Regions from separate parts of the Arthrobacter sp. NamB2 genome, predicted to be linked through region 4. Evidence: riboswitches for the same ligand, from Rfam matches in the RefSeq annotation. Region 4 holds a riboswitch; each other region holds the start of a gene.
The links. A riboswitch is a leader RNA that binds a small molecule or an ion and turns the genes downstream of it on or off. The one in region 4 is predicted to bind S-adenosylmethionine.
Positions count from the first base shown of each region.

Region 1: it holds a riboswitch for S-adenosylmethionine, as region 4 does, so the genes downstream of both, FDK12_RS07340 (MetQ/NlpA family ABC transporter substrate-binding protein) here and FDK12_RS00095 (ABC transporter substrate-binding protein) in region 4, are expected to answer to the same signal.
Region 2: it holds a riboswitch for S-adenosylmethionine, as region 4 does, so the genes downstream of both, FDK12_RS14890 (methylenetetrahydrofolate reductase) here and FDK12_RS00095 (ABC transporter substrate-binding protein) in region 4, are expected to answer to the same signal.
Region 3: it holds a riboswitch for S-adenosylmethionine, as region 4 does, so the genes downstream of both, FDK12_RS10390 (bifunctional o-acetylhomoserine/o-acetylserine sulfhydrylase) here and FDK12_RS00095 (ABC transporter substrate-binding protein) in region 4, are expected to answer to the same signal.

Region 1 covers NZ_SZWI01000003.1:173,556-180,755, forward strand. Annotated here, with positions in the region: gene FDK12_RS07305 (hypothetical protein) at 1-158, shown strand, start outside; gene FDK12_RS07310 (hypothetical protein) at 308-550, shown strand; gene FDK12_RS15040 (hypothetical protein) at 547-711, opposite strand; gene FDK12_RS07315 (hemerythrin domain-containing protein) at 854-1,663, opposite strand; gene FDK12_RS15445 (DUF3592 domain-containing protein) at 1,900-2,178, shown strand; gene FDK12_RS07320 (hypothetical protein) at 2,461-2,865, shown strand; gene FDK12_RS07325 (STAS/SEC14 domain-containing protein) at 2,955-3,272, shown strand; gene FDK12_RS07330 (methionine ABC transporter permease) at 3,468-4,127, opposite strand; gene FDK12_RS07335 (methionine ABC transporter ATP-binding protein) at 4,127-5,155, opposite strand; gene FDK12_RS07340 (MetQ/NlpA family ABC transporter substrate-binding protein) at 5,228-6,115, opposite strand; SAM riboswitch class IV at 6,273-6,388, opposite strand; gene FDK12_RS07345 (maleylpyruvate isomerase family mycothiol-dependent enzyme) at 6,554-7,192, opposite strand.
Region 2 covers NZ_SZWI01000012.1:864-7,424, reverse strand. Annotated here, with positions in the region: gene FDK12_RS14905 (cystathionine gamma-synthase) at 1-755, opposite strand, end outside; gene FDK12_RS14900 (O-acetylhomoserine aminocarboxypropyltransferase/cysteine synthase family protein) at 757-2,109, opposite strand; gene metE (5-methyltetrahydropteroyltriglutamate--homocysteine S-methyltransferase) at 2,221-4,596, opposite strand; gene FDK12_RS14890 (methylenetetrahydrofolate reductase) at 4,644-5,552, opposite strand; SAM riboswitch class I at 5,656-5,768, opposite strand; gene FDK12_RS14885 (PIN domain-containing protein) at 6,333-6,561, opposite strand, start outside.
Region 3 covers NZ_SZWI01000005.1:108,225-115,424, forward strand. Annotated here, with positions in the region: gene hutI (imidazolonepropionase) at 1-1,038, shown strand, start outside; gene FDK12_RS10375 (CPBP family intramembrane glutamic endopeptidase) at 1,095-1,892, shown strand; gene FDK12_RS10380 (DUF1540 domain-containing protein) at 2,034-2,321, shown strand; gene FDK12_RS10385 (VOC family protein) at 2,381-3,022, opposite strand; SAM riboswitch class IV at 3,147-3,264, shown strand; gene FDK12_RS10390 (bifunctional o-acetylhomoserine/o-acetylserine sulfhydrylase) at 3,347-4,663, shown strand; gene FDK12_RS10395 (homoserine O-acetyltransferase MetX) at 4,670-5,812, shown strand; gene FDK12_RS10400 (hypothetical protein) at 5,942-6,184, shown strand; gene FDK12_RS10405 (SGNH/GDSL hydrolase family protein) at 6,420-7,200, opposite strand, start outside.
Region 4 covers NZ_SZWI01000001.1:18,067-25,266, reverse strand. Annotated here, with positions in the region: gene FDK12_RS00115 (hypothetical protein) at 72-1,091, opposite strand; gene FDK12_RS00110 (esterase/lipase family protein) at 1,136-1,846, opposite strand; gene FDK12_RS00105 (Fur family transcriptional regulator) at 1,938-2,399, shown strand; gene FDK12_RS00100 (catalase) at 2,439-3,926, shown strand; SAM riboswitch class I at 4,112-4,201, shown strand; gene FDK12_RS00095 (ABC transporter substrate-binding protein) at 4,301-5,971, shown strand; gene FDK12_RS00090 (ABC transporter permease) at 5,977-6,936, shown strand; gene FDK12_RS00085 (ABC transporter permease) at 6,964-7,200, shown strand, end outside.

The DNA.
Region 1 (7,200 bases), on a different contig from region 4:
GCGCACCGCTCGAGCGCGGAACGGCGGGGGCGACGATCCGCGACAGCAGGGTCACCGCGGTACTGCTGCCGGACGACATCGATCGGGATGCGCTGAGGGACGAGGGCTTCGAGCTGCTGCACCCGAATCTCGCAATCCGTCCTGCGGATGCCGGCTGAATCGACGCACCGGCAGGTGACGCGCCAGCACCCTGGCTGGACGGACACGTCGCAAGCCCGACGTGCGCGACGGACCGGTACTGGACACCGCCGTCCCGCACGCGCCTAGCATGGGAGGAAACCGGTCAGCCCGACGAAGGAGTGAAGCCATGGCAATTGCACAGGATGACGGCGGCGAGCTGATCGTCGGTGACGTCACGCAGACCGGCGGGCGGGCGCTCGCTGTCGGACTGTCCAGCTCCGAGGACAGTCAGGGACGGCCGCTGGTCAGCGTCGGCTGGGTCGAACAGGGTGAACGCCTCGAACTCACCGTCCGCGAGGCCGAGGCGCTGCGGGACGAGCTCACTCGCATCATCGAGGATGCGGATGCCGGAGCTCGGGGAACCGCCTAGGCCTGAACCTGCGACGTCCCGACGGTGACGCGGTGGTTCTGCTCGCACTGGAAGACCGCGATCGTTCCGGCGGGCACGGGCCCCTCGGCGGGCCACTGGTCCTCGCCCAGTTCCAGCAGGTCGGAGCCGCACGTGGGGCATCGGGTGTCCATCGGTGTCATCCTCTCCTCGCATCAGGTCCGCGGCCGCCGTCGATTGCAGCGTGCGGGTACCGCTGTCGCCCCAGTACACACCGGTTCGGTCCGACGGCGCCACGTGCCACCCGTTATACGGCGTGGTGGTGGACGGACGGTATGCGAAGCGCTAGGACCGACGCCCGGCGGTCGACCGGATCGCGGCGGCAGCCAGGCCGGCAGCGGCGGCGGCTACGACGACGGTCCCCCAGGGGAACGGCGGCCTGCCCCCGATGAACCGAGTGGAGGGATCCTCACCTGATCGCATGATGGGAAGCACTTCCACGCTGTGCGAGGCTCGTGCCAGCACCGAACTCGTCCCGTGCAGCAGGGGCGCCAACCGCTCCGGAGCACGCAGGACGGCATGGTCCACGACATCGCGTGCCCGGTCGAGCACCGACAGCGGCAGAGCGGCGACCACGTTGCCGGGCGGCCGCCGGGCCACGACGGGATGGGCACGTGTCGGGGCGATGCTCCGGACTGCTTCCCATAGCACGCCCAGCACCTGCAACTCCCTCCGCGAGACCCGAGCCTGAAGCCGCGGGAACAGCGCGTCCTCCTCGTCGCGGACGTCATCGTCGAGGACCTCCACGAGCCGCGCCAGGACGTCTGCCCGTTCCGGCGAGCCGTCCTCGAGTCCCTCGAGTGTCGTCACGAGCTCGTTGACCTCCTGGTGCTCGCGTTCCACCTCGAGGGTGAGTTCGCCGCCGTCGGGCAGTACCCGGCGCATGACGGGCCAGAGGACGGACTCCTCCGCGAAGGCGTGAGGAAACACCAGGCGGTAGACGTCGAGCAGCACGGACGCCTGTGCTTCCCCGGACGTCCCGCGCAGTTCCTCGAGCAGCCCGTTGAGCTTCACGTGGTCACGCTTCTGCCGCACGAGGACACTGAGCGGTCCGCCGAGCTGGTCGGTGGTCTGGTCTGCGACCGAGGTGTACAACGATTCTCCCTGGGCTGTGAGCGTCGGGTGGGGCCGTTCCCGCACCTTCTCCATCTGTACCCGTCGCCGGGTCACGAACACAGGGACACTTCGGCCTGTCGCCTCGCGGTACGCATACCTATAATCGCCGCCCGACCGCTTCTTCAATGCCACGCGATACGTACGACGCGACGGCAGGAGCGCGCTGTCGCCGCCTGGCCGCGCACAGCTGCCACCATCACCGGGCATGTCATGGGATGGAGCAGCGATGCTGGCGGGTTGACCCCGAGGCGCCGCTATTACCCCGCATACCGGTTCGTGGACGACCACGGGACGGTCTTTGCGGGCCAGTCGGAGATCCCCAGCGGCCAGGTACCGTTCCCGGACGCACCATCGAGGTGGCCTATAACCCGACGAGTCCCTCCCAGTCATTCCACCAGTCGTCCCAGACCCGCCAGACGCTCGGGTGCGCCATTCCCTTCCTGGGGGCAACCGCGCTGGCGTTCTATTTCTTCATCGGCCTCTTCCCGGAATGACCATGGACATCACGGGTGTCTTTTTGATCGTTCCCGTTCTCGCTGATTCTGCCCGGTCAGCCGTAACCGTCCCCGCCGCCCGCCAGCGGCTGTCGACCGGACTCCTCTGTGTGCTCTTCGGGTGGTGGGGCTGGCCCTGTTCCGGTCTTTCCTGCAGTAGGCACAACGAGCACTGCTGCGTGTTGACCGCCCGTTCCCATCCGTTCGGGCTGCGGCTCCGAAGAGGGTGTCGAAGGGGATGGACCCCCGGAAGAGAAGCATGCCTGCAGGAGGAGTTGGGTTGTGACCGTTGTGCTGACGAGGACCCGCCACGAGGAGTACGTCGAGGCGGCGGAAGAGGCCTTCGCGCACTGCCCGGAGGTCAGGAATCTGAGCCTGGTATCGGTGGAGGTCCGCTCCGGCCTGCTGACCGCGCACTTCGAAGGACGCCGGGGCGACTTCCGGGGCCCGTTCGGGATCGCGGTCCGCCTGCCCCAGGACGCATTCGAGCGGCAGCCGTCGGAGCGCGTTGCACGGGACTCTGTCCGGGAATGGGTGCACCGGAACCTCGTCACACGGGCGTCCGAGGCGTACCAGGCGAGCATCGGCCACCAGCGGGGGTACACGCCTGACGGCGTCTGGTGGCTGGTGAGGGAACGGACTGTGCCACGAGGAGCACGCTCGGCAAACGCGGCCTCACTGAACTGAACGGGGACTTCGATGGGTGATCTGGAGTGACAGCGGAATCGATGCTGGTCGCAGGAGGCAGAGGCCGGCTGACCAGACTCGACGACGGGATGATCCGTCTGACCTGGCAGCCGGGCACGATCGTGGAGGTTGAGGATGCACAGGACGTGCTGGAGAGCAGCTTCCTGTTCGTCGACAGCGTGCCCTATGCGATCCTGATCGACCTGGGCGGAATCTTCAGCATCAGCGCCGCCGCGAGTTATGCATTCGCGGACGATCATCGTGTCCTTGCCGCAGCAATGCTGGGTGACACCCCCGTGGACCGTGTGCTGGCGGCGCAGAGCTCCCGCGCCATCCACTCGACCAGGCTCTTCTCGTCCGAGCCGGACGCCGTCGCCTGGCTCGCGGGTTACCTCCTCGGGGAGTAGCCGTCGGGGCCGGCCTGGCCGGAGCGACCACGCATGGCGGGCGGCTCAGCACTGCCACGATGCCAGTGGCGCGGAGCAGGTCCTCGACCCAGCTGGCAGCGGCAGGGCACAACCCGCGGTGACAGGACCGCCGCCGACACGCCGGCGGTCCCCGGGCAGCTCACAGGCGGACGGCGTCCTGCCGGCCCGAGGCGATCAGCGCCTGAGTACTCGGCGAGCCAAGACGTTGCCCAGTAGCTGGACGGCCTGGACGAGCAGGACGATCACGATGACCGCGGCCCAGGTCACCACCGGGTTGAACTGCCGGTAGCCGTACTGGATGGCGAAGTTGCCCAGTCCACCGCCACCGACGCTTCCGGCCACTGCTGACATGTCGACGAGGGCCACGAAGATGAAAGTGTAGCCCAGGATCAGGGGTCCCAGGGCCTCCGGGATGAGGATGGTCAGGATGATCCGCAGGCGTCCGGCCCCGACGGACCGCGCCGCTTCGATGACGCCGGGCTGGACGGTCAGCAGGTTCTGCTCGACGATCCGGCTGATGCCGAAGGTGGCCGCGAGTGACAGCGTGAAGATGATCGCGCTGTTGCCGATTCCGGTTCCCGTGACCGCCCGGGCGAGGGGTTGGGCGGCCGCCAGGAAGATGATGAACGGGATCGGCCGGAAGATGTTGACGATGACGTTCAAGGTACGGAACACCGCGCGGTTGCCCAGGATGCTGCCGGACCTGGTGGTGTAGAGGCCGATACCCAGGAGGAGCCCACCCAGACCTCCGAAGAGGAGGCTCAGCCCGACGATGTAGAGCGTCTCGTAGGTGGCTTCCCAGAGTTGCGGGGTCAGGGGAATGAGGTCTTCCATCAGGCAAGCTCCTTCACGGCGATCCGGCCGGCCATGGTCTGCAGTGTCGAGGTGATGACGGCGTCCTGTCCGGTCAGGGCAAGGGTCAGGTGACCGAAGGCACGTCCGCGGATGTCGTTGATCCCGCCGTAGACGAGTTCGAACTCCACGCCCGCGGCGGCCAGCTCGAGGAAGACAGATGCCTGCGAGGAGTCGCCGTCACGGAAGGAGAAGGTGACGATGCGCCCGGTATGCCGCTCGCGGAGGACGGACAGTTCGTCGGGCGACGGGATTCCGCGCACCACCGTGGAGACGAACCGTCGGGACGACGCCTCGCGGGGATTGGAGAAGACGTCGAACACCTCTCCCTGCTCCACGATGCGTCCTCCGTCCATGACCGCCACCTTGGTGGCGAGGGTCTGGATGACATCCATCTCGTGGGTGATGACCACGATGGTGATCCCCAGCTCCTCATTGACCCGGCGCAGGAGCCGGAGCACTTCGTGCGTGGTCTCAGGATCAAGGGCCGACGTCGCCTCGTCGGCGAGGAGGATCTTGGGCGAGGTCGCCAGGGCGCGAGCGATGCCGACGCGCTGCTTCTGCCCGCCGGAGAGCTGCTCGGGATAATTCGAGGCCTTGTCCGCGAGCCCCACGAAGTCCAGCAGCTCGGTGACGCGGGCCTGGATCTCATCCCGCGTCCTGCCCGCGACGCGGAGGGGATACGCCACGTTGTTCCAGACAGTCTTAGCGTTGAAGAGGTTGAACTGCTGGAAGATCATGCCGATGTCCAGGCGCAGTGTCCGCAACTGGCGGTCAGGAACCTTCGTGACCTGGTGTCCGTCGACGACGATCTCGCCGCTCGTGGCCTTCTCGAGGGCATTGATCAATCGGACCAGCGTGCTCTTGCCTGCTCCGGAGTACCCGATGATCCCGAAGATCTCCCCTGCCTCGATGTCCAGGCTGACGTTGTCGATGGCATGGACAAGGGGATCGCCGCGGCGTCCCGGGGGAAAGCTCTTGGTGACGTTCCGCAGTGAGATGAGTGGCATGGTCTTCCTAGCTGGAGTAGTAGTGTGGCCGGCCAGGATCACCGGCCGGCCACACCGAGGGGAAACGAATCGTCAGCCTTGGGCCTTCGTGTCTTCCTCGACGGTGTCCAGACTCGTTTTCAGCTCCTCCACGGGGACCTTCAGGAACTCGGCGGTACCGCCCGAGGTCTCCTGCACCGCATCGAGGACTTCCTGGGTGTCCTGGTAGATGCTCACGAGCTTCTGGTAGGTCTCGTTGTTCTCCTCGCCTGCACGGGAGGCGAAGACGTTCACATAGGCAGCCGCAGCAGGATCCGCGGGATCGTCCTTCGCGATGGCGTCGTCGAAGCTGAGCCCGGCGTCCTGGACGAAGTCGTTGTTGATGATCGCCGCCGCGACGTCGGGAAGGGAGGTCGGGGTGAGCGACGCGTCCAGCGTGGTGACGGTGACCTTCGAGGCCTCTTCGTCGATGTCGTCGATCGTGGAGAACGCGCTGCCGCCGTCCTTGAGCACAACCAGTCCTGCGGACTGGAGAACGAGGAGGCCACGCGCAAGATTGCTCTCGTCATTGGGAACAGCAACCGTCGAACCCTCCGGAATCTCCTCCACCGAACCGTGCTTCGTGGAGTACAGCCCCAGCGGGTAGATCGCCGTCGATCCGACGGGGGTCAGTTCTTCGCCGCTGGAGACGTTGTAGCGCGCCAGGTAGACGAGGTGCTGGAACTGGTTGAGATCGAGGTCGCCCTCCGTCAACGCGGGGTTCGGCTGCGTGTACTCGGCGAAGTCGACCACTTCGAGGTCGATGCCCTCCTCGGCAGCGGCATCGGTGAGGATGGCCCATTCCGGGTCACTGGCCCCGACGACGCCGAGGCGCACTTTCTCGTCCCCTCCTTCGGAACTGGCTGCCGAGGAACCGCACGCGACGGTCACTGCAAGGAACGGGACGACGGCGATAGCCAAAAGCCTGCGGGAGTGAATCATTGGTCTTCTTTCTCGAACATCGGGAACGGAACGAGCAAGCCGTTGGTGCCGCCGCCGGAAGGCGTTGTGCACCTCGGAGGAACTACCCGACCGCGGCACGCTGGCTTGCTTCCATGTAGTGCGGGCGCAAACCATCACCGCTTGAGCAGCTCCGGAAACGCCGTACTTGCCAACCGGAAAATATCTCGGCGGCCGAATCTTCACCTGGAGCACCCCACTACGGGAGAGGGTTGCTGTCCAACCGGCCAGGGCCTGTGGCTGGAACTCTTGATTCTTCATCCGACGCTAATTCACGGCTCGGGACCGGTCAAAATGAACCGGCTCGCTACGTCACAAACGACGTGCACGTCCCTCGTGCTGGTGCCCACACGAGGGAACTGATATACCCGGGCGCCTCCGGCGTCGAACGGGACAGCCGGGAAGGCCGGCCGCGGTGTCCTATCGTCCGTCCAGCCGCCCGGCCAGCCGTTCCACGCCGGGGCCGGTCAGCCGCGCGAGCCCGACCGGACGGCCGGCCGCGACGAGGAGCAGGTCCTTCACGCTCCCTTCCACCCGGAGCCCCTCACCCGATGACCACTCCGCATCGGTCGCGACCAGCTCGAGTCCCAGAAGCCGCTCGGGAGCGCCCAGCATCCGGTTCCCCACGACGTAGGTCAGCACAGGAACGGCGACGTCGAGGCGCACGCGGTAGGCGCGGCCGAGCGCCTGGGCGATGTCCTGTCCGTGCACGAGCAGGTCGGTCAACGGGTCCATGGGAGCGCTGCCCGGGATGCGCCGGGAGGACTCCGCGCTCTCGCGCAACTGTTGGACGAGCTCGGCCGCGGTGAACCTCGCCGCACGGATGCGCGCGGTATCCGCGATCATCCGGTGGAAATTGCCGCGAGCTCTGATGGCCGCCACGACGAGGAATCCCACCGACGCCCTGGTCGGGATCGTCAGGTGGGCCACCACCTCCCGCACGGTCCAAGCAGAACACAGGGACGGTGCGGTCCACTCGGCGTCGTCGAGTGTCTCCAGGAAGCCGCACAGGTGCTGCCGTTCGGCTCTCACCGCCACCGCTATCTCATCTGGTTGCATGGTAGGGG
Region 2 (6,561 bases), on a different contig from region 4:
CGGGCGGCCAGGAAGCAATCCTGCGGGCCCGCCACCGCGCCGCCGGCGAACTGCTGGTAGCCGATGGCCTCCGCCAGCATCTTGCCGCGGAACGCTCGGTCGGCCACCACAACTGCCCCACCGAGCACATCCGAGTGCCCACCAATGTATTTGGTGGTCGAGTGGACCACCACGTCCGCGCCGAGCTCCAGGGGTCGCTGCAGGTAGGGCGAGGCGAAGGTGTTGTCCACCACCAGCAGCGCCCCCGAGTCATGGGCGATCTTGGCCCAGCCGGCCAGGTCCGCGATGCTCAGTAGTGGGTTCGATGGAGTCTCGACCCACAGCAGTGCCGTCGAGCCAGGGTGGACGGCCGCGGCCACCGCGCGCAGGTCAGTGATGTCCACTGCCGTATTGGTGACACCCCATGGTCCCAGCAACCCGTTGATGAGTCGGTTGGTGCCACCGTAGCCGTCGCCGCCGAGCACGATGTGGTCGCCGGGCCTGAGCAGGGCGCGTAGCAGCGCGTCCTCGGCAGCCAACCCCGAGGCGAACGCGAAGGCCGCGTCACCGCGCTCCACCGCGGCCAGTTGTGCTTCGAACCCATTGCGCGTGGGGTTCGAACCGCGACTGTACTCGTGACCCGCCCGCAGCACGTTGATGCCGTCCTGGACGAAGGTCGAGGTCTGGTAGATCGGCGGGATCACGGCCCCGGTGAGAGGGTCCGGCTCCTGCCCGGCGTGGACCGCCGTGGTGTTGAATCCAGAGTACTGCGGCATATCAGGCTCCCGTTCCTGCAGGGGCGACGGCTCCGACGGCACGGGCGTCCGCTCGAGCGGACGCGATCAACGGAGCGAGGGCCAGATCCAGGTCTGCAACGAGGTCCCCCGCGGTCTCCAGCCCTATCGAGAGCCTGATCGTGGTGTCCGCGATTCCGCTCGCGAACCGATGCTCCGGACTCAGCCGGCAGTGGGTCATCGCCGCGGGATGGGCCACCAGGGATCGCGTGTCTCCCACGTTGGCCACCAGCTTGAACAACCGCAACCTGTCGATGAACCCTTCTACCTGGCCAGGATCGGCGGCCAGGTCGAAGGAGAACACGCTTCCGGCACCCCGGGGGAAGTCCCTGGCCGCCAGCTCGGCCTGCGGGTGATCCTGGACCGACGGGTGGTGTACCGCTGCGACAGCGGGGTGCCCGGTCAGGAATCGCACCACCTCCCGGGTGTTCTGCCCATGACGGGCAACGCGGATGTCCAGGGTCTCGAGCCCCTGCAGGATATGCGCGGCGCTCGTAGGCGAGAGGGAGGGGCCGAGATCATGAAGGTACTTGCTGCGTGCCAGTGCAAGATAGGCGCCGTGACCGTGGCGTTCCCAGAGGACATCCCCGCCGTACCGACGCTTGGGACGGGTGATCTGCGGCCACTTGTCCGGATATCTGGAGAAGTCGAAGCGCCCGCCGTCGACCACGGCGCCGGCGAGTGTTGTCCCGTGCCCGCCGAGGAACTTGGTCGCGGAGTAGACGACGATGTCGGCTCCGAGGTCCAGCGGCCGGTACAGCGCCGGAGTCGCCAGGGTGTTGTCCACCACCAGTGGGACCCCGGCGTCGTGCGCGACCGTGGCGATCGCCGGAAGGTCCTGCAGCGTGGCCAGAGGATTGCCGATCGATTCGGTCAGGAAGGCCCTTGTCGTAGGACGCACCGCTGCCCGCCAGACCTCGGGGTGCAGCGGATCGGCGAAGCTGACCTCGATCCCGAAATCAGCGAAGGTGTCCGTGAGCAGATCAACTGTTCCCCCGTAGAGCTTCGAGGAGGCGACGATGTGCTGACCTCCTCGTGCCAGCGACAACAGGGCGACGGCGACTGCAGCTTGCCCTGTTGCCGTTGCCAGCGCCGCCACACCGCCGTCGAGCGCTGCGATCCGCTGCTCGAACGCCGCCACGGTCGGGTTGCCGGTGCGGGTGTAGGTGAAGCCTGGTTCCCTGAGCGCGAACATGCTGCGTGCTGACGCGTAGTCCGGGAACTCGTAGGCGGCCGTCTGGTAGATGGGAACAGCCACCGACCGGTAGGGGGCCTGCGGTTCGTAGCCTGCATGGATCTGGGAGGTGGCTGTGAAGCCAGGATCACCGGTGCTCATCGAGGGGCTCCTTCGTCAGCGGTCGTCACGTACGTGGATTCGGATTGCCGGGCAGGACCGCGGGCGGCCCTGCCCCGTGACACTGGAGCGGAGCAGGACCGCCGCGTGCGGTCAGGAGTGCGCCAGTGCGTGTCCAGTCGTCGTGAGATCGGCGCTCTCCCGCACCGTTCTGGCCGCAGCGACGAGGTTGCGCAGCGACAGGACGGTCTCGTCATACCCCCGGGTCTTGAGTCCACAATCCGGATTGACCCACAGCTGCTGCGCGGGAAGGGCCTCGAGCGCTGTCGCGATGAGGGCGGAGAGCTCCTCCTCGGAGGGCACGCGCGGCGAATGGATGTCGTAGACCCCCGGGCCGATCCCGCGGGAGTAACCGAAGCCGGCCAGGTCGGCGACGACCTCGAGGCGCGATCGTGCGGCCTCGATGCTGGTGACATCCGCGTCGAGCCCATCGATCGCCGAGATCACCTCACCGAATTCCGAATAGCACAGGTGCGTGTGGATCTGTGTCCGATCACCGGCACCGGCAGTAGCCAGCCGGAACGCCTGTACCGACCAGTCCAGGTACGGCTGGTGATCCGCCGAACGCAGCGGCAGCAGCTCGCGCAGGGCGGGCTCGTCCACCTGCACGATCGCGATGCCTGCAGCCTCGAGGTCGGCGATCTCATCCCGGAGCGCCAGCGCCACCTGATGGGCTGTATCTCCCAACGGTTGGTCATCACGGACGAAGGACCAGGCCAGGATGGTCACCGGGCCGGTGAGCATGCCCTTGAGCGGCCGCTCGGTGAGCGACTGCGCAAAACTGATCCATGGAACCGTGAATGCCTGCGGCCTGGACACATCACCCCACAGGATGGACGGACGGGTGCAGCGCGAGCCATAGGACTGCACCCAGCCGTGATCCGTGGCCGCGAAGCCGTCGAAGTTCTCCGCGAAATACTGGACCATGTCGTTGCGCTCCGGCTCACCGTGTACGAGCACGTCCAGCCCGAGGCCCTCCTGCAACCGCACCACGCGGGCAATCTCCTGCCGGAGGAACTGCTCATACTCCGCCGGTGAGATGCTGCCATTGCGGACCGCGGCCCGGGCGCTGCGTACCTCTCCGGTCTGGGGGAACGACCCGATGGTGGTGGTCGGCAGCACCGGCAGTCCCAACCGTTGCTGCTGTACCTCGGCCCTGCGTTCGGCAGGGCCGCGGGTGAAGGCCTCGGCGGTCAGGTCGCGTATGCGCTTGCGTACCCGGTCCACGACCACGCCGTCGAAGCGTGCCCGCTGCTGCAGCGCAGCCTCCGTCTCCTCGAGGTGCGTGGCCACAGTCGACCGGCCATCAGCCAGTCCCCCAGCCAGCACGACCACCTCACGTACTTTCTGGTCGGCGAAGGCCAACCACGCCGGCAGGTGCTCCGGCAGTGCCGTCTCGGCCCGCACATCATGCGGCACATGCAGCAACGACGTCGACGTCGCCGTCGTGACCGTGGCGCCTGTTCCGGCCTGCAACTGCTCCAGCACGCTCAGCGATGCCTGCAGGTCGTTCCGCCATACATTCCTGCCGTCGACGATGCCGGCGACCAGGCGCGTCGCGCCCAAACCCTGCAGCACCTCGTCGGAGGGCCTGGAACCCCTGACCAGATCTGCATGAACGGCCTCGACGCCGGCTGCTGACAGCACAGCGAGCGCCTGACCGGGCGCCGTCGGGTTGCCCGCGGTGCCATAACCGGTCGTGACCAGCAGGGCCGGGCGCTCGGCATGACCGGCCAGCCGCCGGTACACACGCTCGACCAACCCACCCGGTGCTGCCAACTCACCGCCGCGGTCGCTGACCAGACCCGGTTCATCCAGCTGCACCCACTCGGCTCCTGCCTCGGCGAGTGACGCCAGGATGCCCTCGTACGCAGAGACGACGTCGTCGATGCGGGACAGCGGGTCGAATCCTGTGGGCGCACCCTCTTCCGCTTTGGCGAGCAGCAGGTAGGTCACCGGGCCCACCAGCACCGGGCGCAGCACCGCTCCTCGCTCACGCTGCCGCCGGACGATTGCCGTCAGGCGGTGGGCCACGGCAGTGAACGTCGTCGCGACGCCGATTTCCGGAACCAGGTAGTGGTAGTTGGAATCGAACCACTTGGTCAGTTCCAGTGGCGCCCGCTCGCCGTCGCCCCGAGCAAGCGTGAAATAGGCAGCGGTGCCGATGGAACCGTCCTGGTCGGCCAGATCAGCGAAGCGGGTCGGTAGGGCCCCGAGCGCAGCGGTGACATCCAGCACCTGGTCGTAGAGGGCGAAGTCCGCGGGGATCGAGGAATCCTCGCCGCCCAGACCAAGCTCGATAAGGCGGGAGACCGTGCGGTCCTGGAGTTCCTCGGCTGCGCGCTGAAGTCCGGACTCGTCGATGATTCCCGCCCAATAGGATTCCACCGCCTTCTTGAGCTCCCGACCCGGTCCGATTCGTGGGTAGCCGAGGATTGTGGCGGTGGGGAAAGCTTTAGGGGTGCTCATTGGGATCTCCTTTGGAAGTGATGTGATGTTCTGCTGAGAGGGACGGCTCATGCGGGGACAGCGAGTGAGCGTGCAGCCGGCAGGTCCAGTTGATCGATGACCTCGACCGATGCGCGGTGGTCATTGAACGTGTACAGATGCAGGCCGGGAGCTCCTGCGTCGAAGGCCGCCCGGGCCAGCACTGCTGCCGCCCGCACACCGATCCGCCGTCGCTCGCCGTCATCGGATGCGGTCTCCAGTCGGTGCAGCAAGGCAGCGTCCGGACGAACGCCCGTCATCATGGCCAGCCGTTCGAGCCGACGGACGTTCGCCATCGGCATCACGCCCGGGATGATCGGTATGGTGACGCCTGCGGCTCGGGCTGCCACTACCAGAGCGGCGTAGTGCGCGGGATCGAAGTACACCTGAGTGATCGCGAAATCGGCGCCGGCACGCTGTTTTGAGACCAGTACCTCGACGTCGTGCAGGAACGACGGCGACTCGGGATGCCGATTGGGGTACGCCGCGACACCTACTGCCAGCTTGCCGCCCGCCAGTGTCGCCCCGTGACGGGCCTCGACGTCCCGGATCAGCTCCACCAGCTGGTGCGCGAACGACACCTCACCGGAGGGAACCTCAGGATCTCGCGGAAGGTCCCCGCGCAGTGCCAGCAGGCCCCTGACTCCCAGCCCGAGAAACTCCCGCACCAAGCGGTCGAGACTCTCTCGCGTCTCACCGACGCAGGTCAGATGAGCAAGCGGACGAAGCCTGGTGTTGCGAACGAGGTGCTTGATCAGCCCGACGGAGGCCCGACGACGACCAGGTGTGCCGCTGAAAGTCACCGACACATAATCCGGAGTGGTCGCTGAGAGCTCGTCGATCGTGTGAAACAGGCTGTCGCCGGCTTCCGGAGTCGCCGGCGGGTACAGCTCGTAGGACAAGGATGGCGGTATTGCTGCCCGGTCGTGCGGTGTCATTCCACTCCTCGAAACGGCCGAGGGAGTAGATCAACGATCGGATCGAGGTGCAGCGGTACCCGTCTGCGAGCACGCTGGGACCTCAGGTACGTTCACTGATGTGTCTCCATCGGTTCTGGCAGGAGCACCGCTTCCACTGCTCTCCCTGGCGGGAGGGCAATCGAATGGTTGCTGCGGCGTCAACAAGCCAGATCTCTCGGCCGCTCTTGATGGTTTGTAGGACCACTGTAAGCAGCACCGCCGCCACCGGCACAAACCTGCAATGAGATGGCGTCGGATGACGTTTTCTGACTCGTGCCTTGTCACACTGCGCCTCCACGGCGTCATAAATTCAGCGCCTAGAACACTGGATTGGCGGTGCCCGGCTCGTGCCGTCACGCGAGATGTCAGAAGCAGATTGGAGCTCGTAGGAGGGGCAGGCAGGCCACGCCGAGGAGAAGGTTCCAGCGCTCAATCGGTCCTCATCACGTGTGGAAGTGCCACACGTAGGGAAGTGTCACGCGTCGACCTCGCGGTCCTCGCCGCGGGCAGTCACTGCAGCCAGCAGCGCGACGTCGCCACCACGTCGGTGGTGCAGTCAGGTGTCCGTGCATCCTGAGGCGCAGCCCTTAGCGCTGTCGCGGGCACAGTTCGTCCGTGCTGTCGCGGCCACAGTTCGTCCGTGCTGTCGTCCGTGCAGTTGTCCGTGCTGTCGCGGCCACAGTTCGTCCGTGCTGTCGTCCGTGCAGTTGTCCGCTTCGATCGAGGGATTACCGGTCCGGTGGGCCGCCGGCGCGACCGTCAGTGCAGAGTCACTGAGGTCGGGGCATCCGTTTCCCAGGGATTGATCACTGGGACGGCCAACCTGCGGTAGGTCTCCACGTTTCCCGACACGACGGAGAGATGCTGCTGAACGGCGGTTGCAGCAATGAGGGATTCAACTGCCGGCACACCGTCACCGCCCGCTATCGGACCCCATGCGATGGCCACATCAACGTCGATGGGCAGGATATTCGAGCCGTAGAGTTCC
Region 3 (7,200 bases), on a different contig from region 4:
GGTCTGCCGGGCTGGGTGGACAGCCATACGCACCTCGTGTTCGCCGGCGACCGCACGGGCGAGTTCGAGGCGCGCATGGCGGGGGAGTCGTATGCCGCGGGCGGGATCGCGGTGACCGTCGACGCGACCCGTGCTGCGAACGACTACGACCTCATGCGGCTCCTGCTGGCCCGCGTCGCCGAGGCCGCCGCCGGCGGAACCACCTACCTGGAGACCAAGACGGGCTACGGGCTCGACGTCCTGCACGAGGAGCGCAGCGCGCGCCTCGCGGCCGGCGCCGTCGACGAGGTCACGTTCCTCGGAGCGCACCTCGTGCCGGGCGGATGGGACCCCGACGACTACACCGACCTGGTCTGCGGTCCCATGCTCGACGCCGTCCGCCCGTACGTGCGCTGGGCCGACGTCTTCTGCGAAACCGGTGCGTTCAACGCAGAGCAGTCCCGACGCGTCCTCGCCGCGTGCTCGGCTGCCGGCCTCGGCCTGCGCGTGCACGGCAACCAGCTGGGGCAGGGCGAGGGAGTCGCCCTCGCGGTCGAGTTCGGCGCCGCCAGCGTCGATCACGTCAACCACCTGTCCGACGGCGACGTCCGCGCGCTCGCGGCTACGTGGGAAGCATTCGCCGGGGACGGTGCACCCGGAACCGTCGCGACCTGCCTGCCCGCCTGCGACCTCTCCACACGCCAGCCGTTCCCGCCTGCCCGGCAGCTGCTCGACGCCGGCGCGCACCTCGCCCTCGCGAGCAACTGCAATCCCGGCACGTCCTATACGAGTTCGATGGCATTCTGCGTCGCCACGGCTGTCCTGCAGATGGGGCTGACCGTGCACGAGGCGGTCAGGGCCGCCACGTTCGGGGGAGCGCTGGCACTGCGGCGGCACACGGGGGACGACGTCGACGGGCGTCGCGCCGTCGGGTCGCTGGCCGTCGGGCACCGCGCGGACCTGCAGGTGCTCAACGCGCCGTCGGCGACCCATCTGGCCTACCGTCCCGGGATGCCCCTCGTCCACGCGGTCTGGAAGGCCGGTAACAGGGTCAGGTAGGGGGGTGCCCCGTGCGGCAACTGGGAATCACCGGCGGCCGCTGGGAGGATAGCGCCATGCCTGCATCCTCCGCGTCCTCCATGGCAGATCCAGGCCGTGCAGATGCTCCCGCACCGAGACGCCGCATCACGGCGGAGCTGCTGATCGTCTTCGGTCTGTCCCTCGGCCAGTCCGGGGTGTACGCCATCGTCAACCTGGCGGAGAAGCTGACTCGCGGCCCGCTTGCCGGGCAGACCACCACACTCAATCCGGTCCTCAACGACCGGCAGTACTTCGATCTCACCTACCAGCTGCTGGGGATCTTCTTCGCGCTGGTCCCGGTGGCGCTGGTGCTCTTCCTGCTCAGCGGGCAGGGTGCCTCGGCGTTCCGCCGACTCGGTCTCACGTCCGAGAGACCCCTGCGCACCGTCGGTCTCGGGGTCGGCCTGGCGGCGATCATCGGCGTCGGCACTCTCGGTGTGTACGCCGGCGGCCGCGCGCTAGGGATCACGACGGCACTGGTGCCCGCCGCGCTCGACGCCTACTGGTGGACGGTTCCTGTGCTGATCCTCTCCGCGGTCCGGCATGCGGTGCTCGAGGAGGTCATCGTGGTGGGCTACCTCTTCATCCGTCTGCGGGAGCTCGGCTGGTCAACTCCCGCGATCATCCTCACCAGCTCCCTGGTGAGGGGCAGCTACCACCTCTACCAGGGCTTCGGGCCCTTCATCGGGAACGTGCTGATGGGGCTCCTCTTCGCTTTCTTCTACACCCGGACCCGTCGTGTCATGCCGCTCGTGATCGCCCACGCCCTGATCGACACCACGGGATTCGTCGGATTCGCGCTGCTCGGACCCGCCATCGGAATTGGCAGATGAATGCGGGCAGATAAGCCTTACCTCCGCTCATTGCGCACGCCGATCATGACTAAATTAATCGACAATTGCGGTGCTAGCGTGAATTCATTCGGGATTTCGGCGGCTTCGACCGGGGCTGCACCGGACCGGCCAGGAGGAACCATGAGCGTCGTCACCAGTGTCTCTGAGTGCAGTGTCCACAACTGCTCGTTCAATCACGACGGCTGCACTGCCGTCGCCATCACGGTGTCGGGAAGCGAGGAGCACGCGTCCTGCGCAACCTTCATCGACACCTCCATCAGCGGGGGCCTGCCCAAGATGCTCGCGCACGTGGGCGCTTGCCAGCGCTCCGAGTGCAGCTTCAACCACGACCTGCTGTGCAGCGCTCCTGCGGTCAAGGTGGGCCCGGGTGCCGAAGCGGCTGACTGCCTGACCTATACCCACGCCTGACCAGGAGAAGACAAGAGGGGGCCGGACGACGTCCGGCCCCCTCTTCTGTCTCTGCCTCATCAGATCTCGATGCGGCCTTCTCCGGTCTCGAAGGTCACGGACATGATGCCCGGCGTACCGTTCGGAGCGATCCACTGCACCTGCACGCCGTCGAGCGTCTCCTCGACGTCGGTGCCGAGCCATTCGGTGACGCGCTCCGAGGATCCGGCGATCGTCAGGCAATCCAGCTTCACGGAAGCCGGGCGCGCCTTCGAGGGGTGGAGGGGCTCGGTGCCCTCGTCCCAGCGGAGGAGGTAGGGCACCTGCGGGTCCGCGATCAACCCCTTGATGCCGATCTGCTGCCACGTGAGTTCCTGGCCGTCGGGGAACTTGCGGTTACCCGGTACGGCACTGCGGCCGAGGCGTTCCTCGAACGGACCGAGGTCGTCGACGGCGACACACCAACCCATCCATCCGCCGCCGGCCTCGGAGCGGGCCCGGACTGCCTGCCCGAACGGGGCCTTGTCCGACGCCGGGTGGTTGAGTACCTCGACGACCTCCAGGTACTGGCCGTTCGCCAGAGGGAAGATCATGTTGCGGGTGCCGAAGCGCGGGTGTACGCCGCCCTTCACGGCCTCCATGCCGAGCTTGGCCGAGATCCGGTCGGCCGTCGCGGCAAGTCCATCAGGTTCGCAGGCATATGAAACGTGGTCCAGGCGCATGCCGACATTTTGGCACTAAGTGATGAACGTCTCGACTTAGGCTCGCCTTACCGTTCCTGGCGGTCCACTTCACGCAAGGTCATACGGGTTGCCGGATCGGCCCCGATGGGTTTTCATGAGTGCAGGTCATGAGTGCCAGCACGAAGCCCCGGCTTGCTGGCCGGCAACCCTCCAACCGCGGTGGGGTGCCCCGGGTGAGGACCAGGCTCGGCGTCGCCAATGGCGCCGTGCAAGCGCGGGCTCCTCCGGGGTCCGGTCTCCTGGAGCGGTGTCCACCGGCCGGAGCATCGGACCACGCGGAGCCCCTATCGACTAGGGAGCACCATGTCCAACGATTGGTCCTTTGAGACACGCCAGATCCACGCCGGCCAGGTGCCGGATGCAGCCACGGGAGCGCGTGCGCTGCCCATCTACCAGACGTCGTCGTTCGTCTTCCCGAGCGCCGAGAGTGCGGCGAACCGTTTCTCGCTGACCGAACTGGCGCCCATCTACACGCGCATCGGCAACCCGACCCAGGAAGCGGTCGAGACGAGGATCGCCAGCCTCGAGGGCGGAGCCGGGGCACTGCTCCTCGCCTCCGGGCAGGCCGCCGAAACCTTCGCGGTGCTCAACATCGCCGAGGCGGGAGACCACATCGTGGCGAGCCCGAGCCTCTACGGGGGCACCTACAACCTCTTCAAGCACACCCTGAAGAAGTTCGGTATCGAGACCACCTTCGTGGAGGATCCCGACAACCTGCAGCAGTGGCGGGACGCCATCCGGCCCAACACGAAGCTCTTCTTCGGCGAGGTCGTCTCGAACCCGCGGCAGGACGTCCTCGACCTCGAGGGCATCAGTGCCGTCGCGCATGAGCACGGACTGCCCCTGGTCGTGGACAACACCCTGTCCACGCCGTACCTGATCCGGCCCATCGAGTGGGGAGCCGACATCGTGGTGCACTCGGCCACGAAGTATCTCGGCGGGCACGGCAGCGCCATCGCGGGCGTGATCGTCGACTCGGGCAACTTCGACTTCGCGCAGCACCCCGAGCGGTTCCCCGGCTTCAACACCCCCGACGAGAGCTACCACGGACTCGTCTACGCGCGTGATCTCGGCGTCGGCAGCGCCCTCGGAGCCAACCTCGCGTACATCCTCAAGGCGCGCGTCCAGCTGCTCCGGGACCTCGGGGCGTCCGTGTCCCCGTTCAACGCCTTCCTCATCGCGCAAGGGCTCGAGACCCTCAGCCTGCGTGTCGAACGGCACGTGCAGAACGCCCAGGCCGTCGCCGAGTGGCTCGAGGCGCACGACGACGTCGAGCGTGTCTCCTATGCGGGTCTCCCCTCGAGCCCCTGGTACGAACGCGGCAGGAAGTACGGCCGCATCGGTACCGGCGCCATCGTCAGCTTCGACATCGTCGGAGGCGTCGAGGCCGGCAAGCGCTTCGTGGACGGCCTCGAGCTCCACTCGCACGTCGCGAACGTCGGCGACGTCCGCTCGCTCGTGATCCATCCCGCGTCCACGACGCACAGCCAGCTCGGAGCAGAAGCGCAACTCACCGCGGGCGTCCGGCCGGGGCTCGTCCGGCTGTCCGTCGGCCTCGAGAACATCGCCGACATCCTCGCCGACCTCGACGCCGGTTTCCGCGCTGCGAAAGAAGCCTGACCCTTCGTGACCACCTACCCTCCTGCTCCACTGCATTCCGGATTCAACGCCGCGGCCCCCGAGGGGGACGGGCTCCTGCGCATCGGCTCGATCGGTCCGCTGGCGCTCGAGACCGGAGGCGAGCTGCCAGACGTCCAGCTCGCCTTCGAGACCTGGGGCAGGCTGAACAGGGACGGCTCCAATGCGGTACTCGTGCAGCATGCCCTGACCGGCAGCTCGCACGTCGCGCGGGGCTCGTCGGAGGAGGAGGGCTGGTGGGATGCGCTCGTCGGACCCGGGTGTCCGGTGGACACCGATCACTACTTCGTGGTGTCCGTCAACATGCTGGGAGGCTGCTACGGCTCGACGGGGCCGGCCAGCCTCGCTCCCGACGGTACGCCCTGGGGCTCGCGCTTCCCCTTCGTCACCATCCGTGATTCCGTCCGCGCCGAGAGCCTGCTCGCCGACCAGCTCGGTATCGGCCAATGGCACTCGGTGCTCGGGGGATCGATGGGAGGGGCGCGCGCGCTCGAATGGGCCCTGATGTATCCGCAGCGCGTGGAACGGTGCGCGGTCATCGCCTGCACTGCCGCCAGCTCGGCCGAACAGATAGCGTTCGCCCAGGCGCAGCTGCAGGCCATCCGACTCGACCCCGCCTATCGCGGCGGCGACTACTACGACGGCCTGCATCCGGATGCGGGCCTTGGACTCGCCCGGCGGATCGCGCACATCACCTACCGATCGGAACATGAACTGGAAGCGCGCTTCGGTCGGGCGGAGCAGGACGCCGAGCAGCCCCTCGGGGCCGTCCTGCCCGCCGATCGGGGGCGCTATCAGGTGGAGAGCTACCTCGACCACCAGGCGGACAAGCTCGTGGAGCGTTTCGACGCCAACAGCTACGTCGTCCTGACGGAGGCGCTCATGAGCCACGACGCCGCACGCGACCGGGGGAGCCTCGACGCTGCGCTGGGGGCCGCGACGTCGGAGTTCTTCATCGCCGCAGTCGACTCGGACCGGCTGTACTTCCCGGAGCAGTCGCAGCGGCTGGCTGATGGACTGCCCGGGACTGTCCCGGTTCACACGATCTCCTCGCCGGTGGGCCATGACGCGTTCCTCACGCAGATCCATCAGCTCGACGCGCAGCTGCGCGCCACCCTCTACGCGGTGTAGCAGATACCGGTTGGGTTTCCAGCGGCGGGCACCTAGGCTGGGAGCTAAGCCTGCTTACTGATGGTCGGCAGGCACGTTCGAGGTACAACGCCCCCGGACTCACCGACGTGAGATGAAGAGGAGCTGTTCATGGAACTGAGCACCATTGGCTGGAACCAGGAAGCACGCGACAAGATCCTGCTCGATTCCGATCGCGCGCTGCAGGGAGCGGTCCGCGAGGCCGTCGAGACCATGCAGGGCAAGTCCCGCGACGAGATCTACGAGTTCCTGTTCCAGAAGCTGCAGCCGCAGTTCGTCGACTTCAAGCCCGGACCGGACCTCAGCGCCTGCGCGGACGCGGTAGCGAACGGCGACGTCGACCTGGAGAGCTGAGCGCCGCGGGTTCGATCACTGAGTCGTGACACGAGTGACCCGTGGGCATGGCGCCCACCGGTCATTTCTCTCATTCCGGGCATTTCCTGTGGCTCATGGCAGTCCTGGGCAGCACGCGGGCCCGACTCGTCACGCCACGACCTCGGTCCCTCGCCGACCCCGCGGCTTGTAAGCAGGACATGCTCGCGATCGGGACTCGGGCTTGCAATCGGGACTCGCTGGCGATCGGGACTCGTCAGTCCGATGCCCCCGGCGGCATGCCGGGCCCGAAGATCGGCCCCGCCTCGAGGCGCTTCGCGACGACGCCGTCGCCCGAAGACTGGTGGCGCAGGCGGCGCAGGACCCACGGTACGAAATATTCGCGAGCCCACACCAGGTCCTCCGCGCGAGCGGCGCGCCAGGAGCGTACGGGGCGCTCCTTCGGATGCAGCGGCTCGAGGGTGTGGCGCACGGCGAGGGTGTCCAGCACCATCGCCGCGATCGTGTGGTGGCCGAGTGGTGAGAAGTGCAGCCGGTCCGAGGACCACATCTGCGGGTCCATGAGCTGCCGCAGCGCCCACATGTCGGCGATCACCGCCTCGTGGCGGGCGGCAACCGTGCGGAGGTTCTCGTTGAAGATCGCGGTCTTCGACCGGATGCTGCCGAGGACCGTCTCCCGGACGTCCGGACCGGTGAACAGGACGACAGTCGCTCCGGAGGCGGCGAAGGAGTCGACGACGGCGTCGAGCTTGTCCGCGAGGAGGTCGGGATCCCCGCCGGGCCGTAGCAGGTCGTTCCCGCCCGCGCTGATCGTGACGAGGTCCGGTTGGAGGGCGAGGGCCGGCTCGACCTGCTGGTCGATGATCTGCTGCAGCAGGCGGCCGCGGACCGCCAGGTTCGCGTAGGCGAAGTCCGCCTGCCCGCGGGCCAGTTCCTCCGCAACGCGGTCTGCCCAGCCACGATTTCCACCGATGCTTTCCGGGTCGGGGTCCCCGATACCTTCCGTGAAGGAGTCCCCGAGGGCGGTGTACCGATGC
Region 4 (7,200 bases):
GGATCCCTATCGCTGCTCCCCGTCGGACCGGGTGGCTGCGGACCGGCGACCGTTGGGTGGGGCCGGAGCTGTTACGGACGCCGGTACCGCTTGGCGGTCACGTCCTGCATGAGGTCTCCGAACATCTCGGTCATGGAGACGGCCACACCCGCATGCCGCGCGATCAGGTCCGCTCCGTCACCGAGTGCCGCTCGGACGGCGTCCAGCGCCGGTGTCGCTCGCCCCGCGGCGGCAGCGCGCAACACCTCCAGGCGCTCCGGACCGGAGGTATGGCCGAGCTCGAACAACGTCCAGTGGAAGAGGTGCATCAGGGCGGTATCACGGTCGAAGCCGTCATGGGCAGGCATGCATTCCGACTCCTCCACGGTGAGGTCGAACTCCCGGTGGAGCGACAGGCCGAAGTCCGTGAAGAGGAGTCTGCCGTCCCGGACGAGGATGTTCCCCGGGTGCACGTCGAAGTGCTGGAACCCCTGCCCGTTCATCCACCCCGTAGCCTCGATGAGCTGCTCGACCGCGTCGGGGAAGACGGTCGCCGCCGTGCCCTCGGCCAGGCTTCTCCGCACCCGGTCCCCCAGCGTCTCGGGCACATATTCGAGGAAGAGGACCAGACTGCTCGTTGCATGCCGCACGGCTGACAGCTTGCTCTGGACCGAGGGCCAGTGGTGGCCCCACCGGCGGGGAGGACCATCGCCGTCGAACTCGCTGAGGTCCGCTCGGCACTTCGCATCGATGACTCTCCATCCGAGCAGGAGCGGGAAGAAGTCCGCTGCTCCCGTTCGGACCCACTCGGACGTCGTCCGATGCGCGGCCAGTTCCCGGCCGACCGCATGGGTGGGGCTTCCGATCCCGTAGTGCGAGACGAAAGGAAGCGGGAGCCGACTCGTCGTGGCTGTGGGATCCGCTTCCTCGACAGCCGTGAGGGGAAGCTGCTTCACGAAGGCAGCCGCTCCGCCGATGCGCACCGTCAGGGTCGTTCCGCCGATCCCGACGCCAACGCGTTCGGCGGTGTCGACAAGCATCCGTACGCCGGCGTCGTCCAGTCCGTCGAGCACGGCAGTGATGGCTCGGGCGTCGTCGAGGCGGACCGTCATCGCTCCACCCTAAGCGTGCGGCGCTCGGAGCGCCGCCCGAGGTCTCAACCGGAGGCGGCGTCCCGCTCCCCCGCCTCGATGGCGCGGTCGATCTCCTGCAGCACGCGCGTGTCGGCGATCGGACGGAAGTGACCCATCGTGTCGAGCTGGACGTTCCGCGCGCCCTCGACGTAGCTGCCGCCGGGGATGTGGGGATCGAAGCGGCCGTAGATCGAGGTGATGTGGCCGTTGAGCTCGAGATTGGCACGCAGGGCCCGCAGCGTCCTGTCGTGCGGGGAGAACGCCCGGATACTGGGCAACAGGAAGAAGTTCGCGTAGATCGAGCCGGAGAACGGCGTGTTCACGGCCACCAGCCGCGTGATCCGCCTGGTGACGCTGGACATCGTCATGAGGAACTTCCCGATCAGGCCGCCCTTGCTGTGCGCGACGACGACCACGTCGGTGAGGTCGTTCTCCTCGAGGTACCCGGCGGCAAGCTGGGCCATGGCCTCCACGGTGCCGCGGTTGTAGCCCAGCTTCTGCACCACATGGACGGGATGGCCCGCACGGTGAAGGTGGTCGGCGATGGGCCGCATGAACTGCCAGGTCTCGTAGATGCCGGGGATCAGCAGGACCGGAGCCTTGCCGGCGGGACTTCCGGGAGGCGGAGTCAGGTAGTGCGCAGGATCGGCGCGGAAGACGAACCCGTGCACCTGCCAGAAACCGACATAGGCGTAGTCCAGCAGCCAGGCCCAGCCGCGCTTGATGAGGATCACCCTCTCCACGGTACCCACCGCACCAGCACCGTGGTGTGCGAGTTGGGCGCGCCTATTATGACTAATTCAGAATTACTGGTTTGATGGAGCCATGACGCAGACAGCCAGGACACCGGAGGCCCGCAAGGCCCAGTGGTCCGCTGCACTGCATGCCCATCATCGCCGCGTGACACGCCAGCGCCTCGCCGTCCTCGCCGCCGTCGAGCAGTGTCCGCACGCGACGGCCGACGACGCCGCGACCGCCGTTCGCGCGGAACTGCCCCACATCACGGTCCAGTCCGTCTACGTGATCCTCGCCGACCTCACCGACATCGGCCTGCTGCGGCGCATCGAGACGCCGCACTCCCCCGCCCGCTACGAGACCCGCGTGGGCGACAACCACCACCACGCCGTCTGCACCGGATGCGGCCGCATCGAGGACGTCGACTGCGCGGTGGGACACGCGCCCTGCCTGACCCCGGAGTGGTCCCCCGGCGCCTCGCGCATGACCATCCAGATCGCAGAGGTCCTCTACCAGGGCCTCTGCGACGGCTGCCGCACGGCAGCCCCCTGAGCCACCACCGATCCCTCAACCCCTAGGAATAGGAGCACTATGTCCGCGAACTTCAGCACCACGCAGTCCGGCGCCCCCGTCATCGACGACAGCAACTCGTCCGTCCTCGGCCGCGACGGCGCCATCCCGCTGACCGACCACTACCTCGTCGAGAAGCTGGCCCAGTTCAACCGCGAGCGCGTCCCCGAGCGCGTGGTCCACGCCAAGGGCGGCGGTGCGTTCGGTGTCTTCGAGACCACCGAGGACGTCAGCATGTACACCCGCGCCGCGCTGTTCCAGAAAGGCGCGACGACGGAGACCCTCCTGCGTTTCTCGTCCGTCGCGGGCGAGCAGGGTTCACCCGACACGTGGCGCGACCCCCGCGGCTTCGCCCTGAAGTTCTACACCTCCGAGGGCAACTACGACCTCGTGGGCAACAACACCCCTGTGTTCTTCATCCGCGACGGCATCAAGTTCCCCGACTTCATCCACTCCCAGAAGCGCCTCCCCGGCACGAACCTGCGCGACGCCGACATGCAGTGGGACTTCTGGACGCTCAGCCCCGAGTCCGCACACCAGGTGACCTGGCTCATGGGCGACCGCGGCCTGCCGAATTCGTGGCGCACCATGAACGGCTACGGCTCGCACACCTACATGTGGATCAACGAATCGAACGAGAAGTTCTGGGTCAAGTACCACTTCAAGTCCAACCAGGGCCACGAGGTCCTCACGGTCGACGAGGCGGAGGCACTCGCCGGTTCGGACGCGGACCACCACCTGCGCGACCTCTCCGAGAACATCGCGAAGGGCAACCACCCGAGCTGGGACCTCAAGGTCCAGATCATGCCGTACGACGACGCGAAGACGTACCGGTTCAACCCGTTCGACCTCACGAAGGTGTGGCCGCAGGGCGACTACCCCCTGATCCCGGTCGGCAGGCTCACGCTGAACCGCAACCCGGAGAACTACTTCGCGCAGATCGAGCAGGCCACGTTCGCGCCGTCGAACTTCGTGCCCGGCATCGCCGCCAGCCCTGACCGGATGCTGCAGGCCCGCATCTTCTCCTATGCCGATGCGCACCGCTACCGCGTGGGCACCAACCACGCGCAGCTGCCCGTGAACATGCCGAAGAACGAGGTGCGCAACTACTCGAAGGACGGCGCGGCACGCTACTACTTCAACTCCTCCTCGACCCCCGTCTATGCCCCGAACTCCGTGGGCGGTCCGGCGGCAGACCCTGCGCAGTACGGAGCGCACGGCGGCTGGGAGAACGACGGCGACCTCGTCTACGCGGCGCACTCCCTGCATGCCGAGGATGACGACTTCGGCCAGGCCGGGACGCTCTACCGCGAGGTGTTCGACGACGCGCAGCGTGCCCGCTTCCTCGAGACCATCACCGGTGCGGTCGGCGGCGTGAAGAGCGACGAGATCCGCGCCCGGGCCGTCCAGTACTGGGCCAACGTCGACGCCGAGCTGGGGGCGAAGCTCGCCGCGAACCTCGGTTCCGGCGTCGAGCCCGCCACCGAGTCGGAAGCAGCTCTCTACTAGGCGACCACCAGCTCCCTGCACGAACGAAAGGGCGGACCCGCAAGGGTCCGCCCTTTCCGTGTCCCGCCCCCCCTGGGAGCCGCACCATCGCGGAATGTTTCGCTGGAAGTCCTGCGCGTCTTGATCGCCCGACCGATCTGCGATTACATCGCCATAGTCCGTCGGGTTCGCTCCCCGGGACTGAAAGACCATCCAGAGCGGCTGAGAGACCTGGCTCGTTGAAGCCGCAGCAACCACCCCGCCGGGGCCGGTGCTACTGCCAGGACCGATGGAGATAGCCTTATCCCCCCGTTGGTGACGACCGACCTCTCGTCGGTCCGAGCCCTCCTGCGTGCGCGGATAGGGAAGCCTCGATCACGACTGAGAGGACCGGCATGACTTCCCGCACCGTTTCGAGCCACAACGACGCCCGACTCCGCCCCGTCCTGACGCGAAGGTCACTGCGCATGACGGCGATGTTGGGCATCGCAGCCCTCGCGCTCACTGCCTGCGGGTCGACGGCGGACACCGCTGCGCGGCAGGACGCTGCCTCGGGAGAACCCGTCGAGGGAGGAACCCTCGTGTACGCGGAGGTGACGCCGATCAACAATTGGCAGACCCAGGCCGCACGCTTCTACGAGAAATCGAACGTCCTCAACAGCGTGCTGGACCGCCTGACCTACTTCGATCCCGAGCAGGGCGAACTGGTGCCCTGGATCGCTTCCGAGTTCTCCGCCAACCCGGAAGCGACCGAGTTCACGTTCACCATCCGCCCGGGCGTGACGTTCAGCGACGGCACGCCCCTGGACGCCGAGGCGGTCAAGCTGAACCTCGACGCGCTGGGTCTCGGCATCGAAGCCGCACAGATCCAGCCGAACGTGGACTTCGCCGGGTACGCGTCGGCCGAGGTGATCGGTGAGGACCAGGTGAAGGTCACGCTGTCCTCCCCCAACGCGAACTTCCTCCGGGCCACCTCGTCCGTCACCGCGGGCCTGGTGTCGCCGGCAACACTGGAGCTTGATGCGGCGGGACAGTCGGCGATCAGCAAGATCTCCGGCTCCGGTCCTTTCGTCTTCGAGTCCGAGAAGCCGGACGAGGAAGTGGTGCTCGCCAAGCGCGCGGAGTATGCCTGGGCACCGGAGACCTCCGCCAACCAGGGGGATGCGTACCTCGACAAGGTCGTCGTCAAATACCTGCCCGAGGTAGCCCACCGCGCCGGCGCCGTGCAATCCGGGCAGGTGGACCTGGTGCGGGGCCTCCAGCCCCTGGACGAGAAGACGCTCGCGGGGAGCGGGAACCAGGTGCTCCCGGCCGAGGGCGTGGACCTCACGGCGAACATGGCTGCGGTCCGGATCGGCAGCGGGAAACTCGCCGATGAGGAGGTGCGCCGAGCCCTGCAGATCGGCATCGACCGGCAGAGCATCAAGGACACCGTCCTGTCCGACAGCTACGAGCTCGCCGCCTCGGTGCTGAACCACAAGGCCCCTGGTTTCACCGACCTGTCCGACGAGCTCGAGTACCAGCCGGAGGAAGCCCGGAAGCTGCTCGACGCCGCCGGCTGGAAGGTCGGAGCGGACGGCATCCGGGAGAAGGACGGCGTGAAGCTGGAGGTCACCGTCACGAGCTCCAACAACTCCGTGGTGATCAAGCCCGCCTTCGAGCTCATCGAGCAGCAGTGGCGCGAGATCGGGGTCAAGCTCAACAACCGCGCCGGTGACAACACCTTCCTGGCCACCGCCATGCCCGATCCGAACGTGGAATTCTTCGGAACCCGCCAGTTCATCTACGGGGGCCTCGGCCCCATCTTCGAGCCCGCCAACAACACCATGACGCACACCAGCGATCCGGAGCTCAATGCGATCTTCGCCGCTGAGCGCGCTGCTGCTCCGGGTCCGGAGCGGGACGCCCTGCTGGCCGAGGAACAGCAGGCACTGGTCCTGGACAAGGCCTACTCGCTCGTGCTGTGGGACGAGGTCCAGGTGTACGGTGCGCACAGCGGAACGCACGTCGAGTTCACCTCCGGCACGGCACCTGTGTTCCAGGGCGCTTGGAAGACGGGCGGCTAGCGCTGGTGGCACGCTACCTCGCGCAACGGATCGGGCAGGCACTGCTGGTGGTGTGGCTCGCCTACACCCTCGTCTTCCTCGCCGTGCAGCTCCTGCCCAGCGACCCCGTGACGATCTTCCTGACCGTCGACTCGGCGGTCGACCAGGCCGCGATCGACACGATGAAGAGCCAGTACGGCTACGACCAGCCCCTGCCGGTGCAGTACGTGCACCAGCTGCTGGGACTCTTCTCGGGCGACTTCGGCTACTCGCTGGCGTCGGGCGAATCGGTGAGTGACAGGATCAGTGGTGTCGCCGGATCGACGGTGGTGCTGGCGGGCTCCGCCTTCGTCACCGCAGTACTCATCTCGGTCCTGCTGGTCGCCGCCGCCACCCTCACCCGGTCGGGTGCCACCCGTCGGTTCCTCGTCAACCTGCCTCCCCTGTTCTCCGCGGTACCGGTGTTCTGGCTCGGGTTGGTCCTGCTGGAACTGCTGTCCATCCGCTGGGGCGTGATGTCGCTGTTTCCGGACGGCTCCTTCCTGTCGCTGGCCGTTCCCGTCCTGGTCCTCGCCGTCGTCGTCTCGGCCCCGATGGCCCAGGTACTGCTCAAGAGCATGGCCCATGTCTACGAGCAACCGTTCATCGACGTCCTGAGGGCCAAGGGCGCCTCGCGGTCATGGATCTTCTTCCGCCACGCGCTCAAGAACGCGGCAGGGCCGGCCCTGACGATCACCGGTATCACGGTGGGGACACTCTTCGCCGGGTCCGTCATCACGGAGACCGTGTTCGCCCGCTCCGGTCTCGGTTCGGTGGTCCTCCAGGCCGTCACGACCCAGGACGTCCCCCTGGTCCAAGGGCTCGTGCTCCTGACCGCGACGGTCTTCGTGGTCGTCAACCTGGTGGTCGACCTGCTGTATCCCCTGCTCGATCCGCGCATCCTCAAGAGCAACCGCCAGGGGTCCCCACGGGCCCTCGCCGCCTGACGACCAAGACACGATCGAGGTATCTCCATGCCCGCCACCAGGAATTCCCAGCTCCCGGTCCTTCCGGCCGCAGCAGCACCGGCGATGCCGGTCGGCCCCGACGCGTCGTACGCGGCGATCGACGACGTCGGCCTCGTGCACCCGGCCGCACGGCGCCGTCGCAGGGTGCTCCGCAATCCTTCCCTGTGGGTCCTGGCCCTGCCCCTGACCGTGATCGCAGCCTGGGCGCTCGTACCCGACTGGTTCACCGCGTACTCGCCCCTC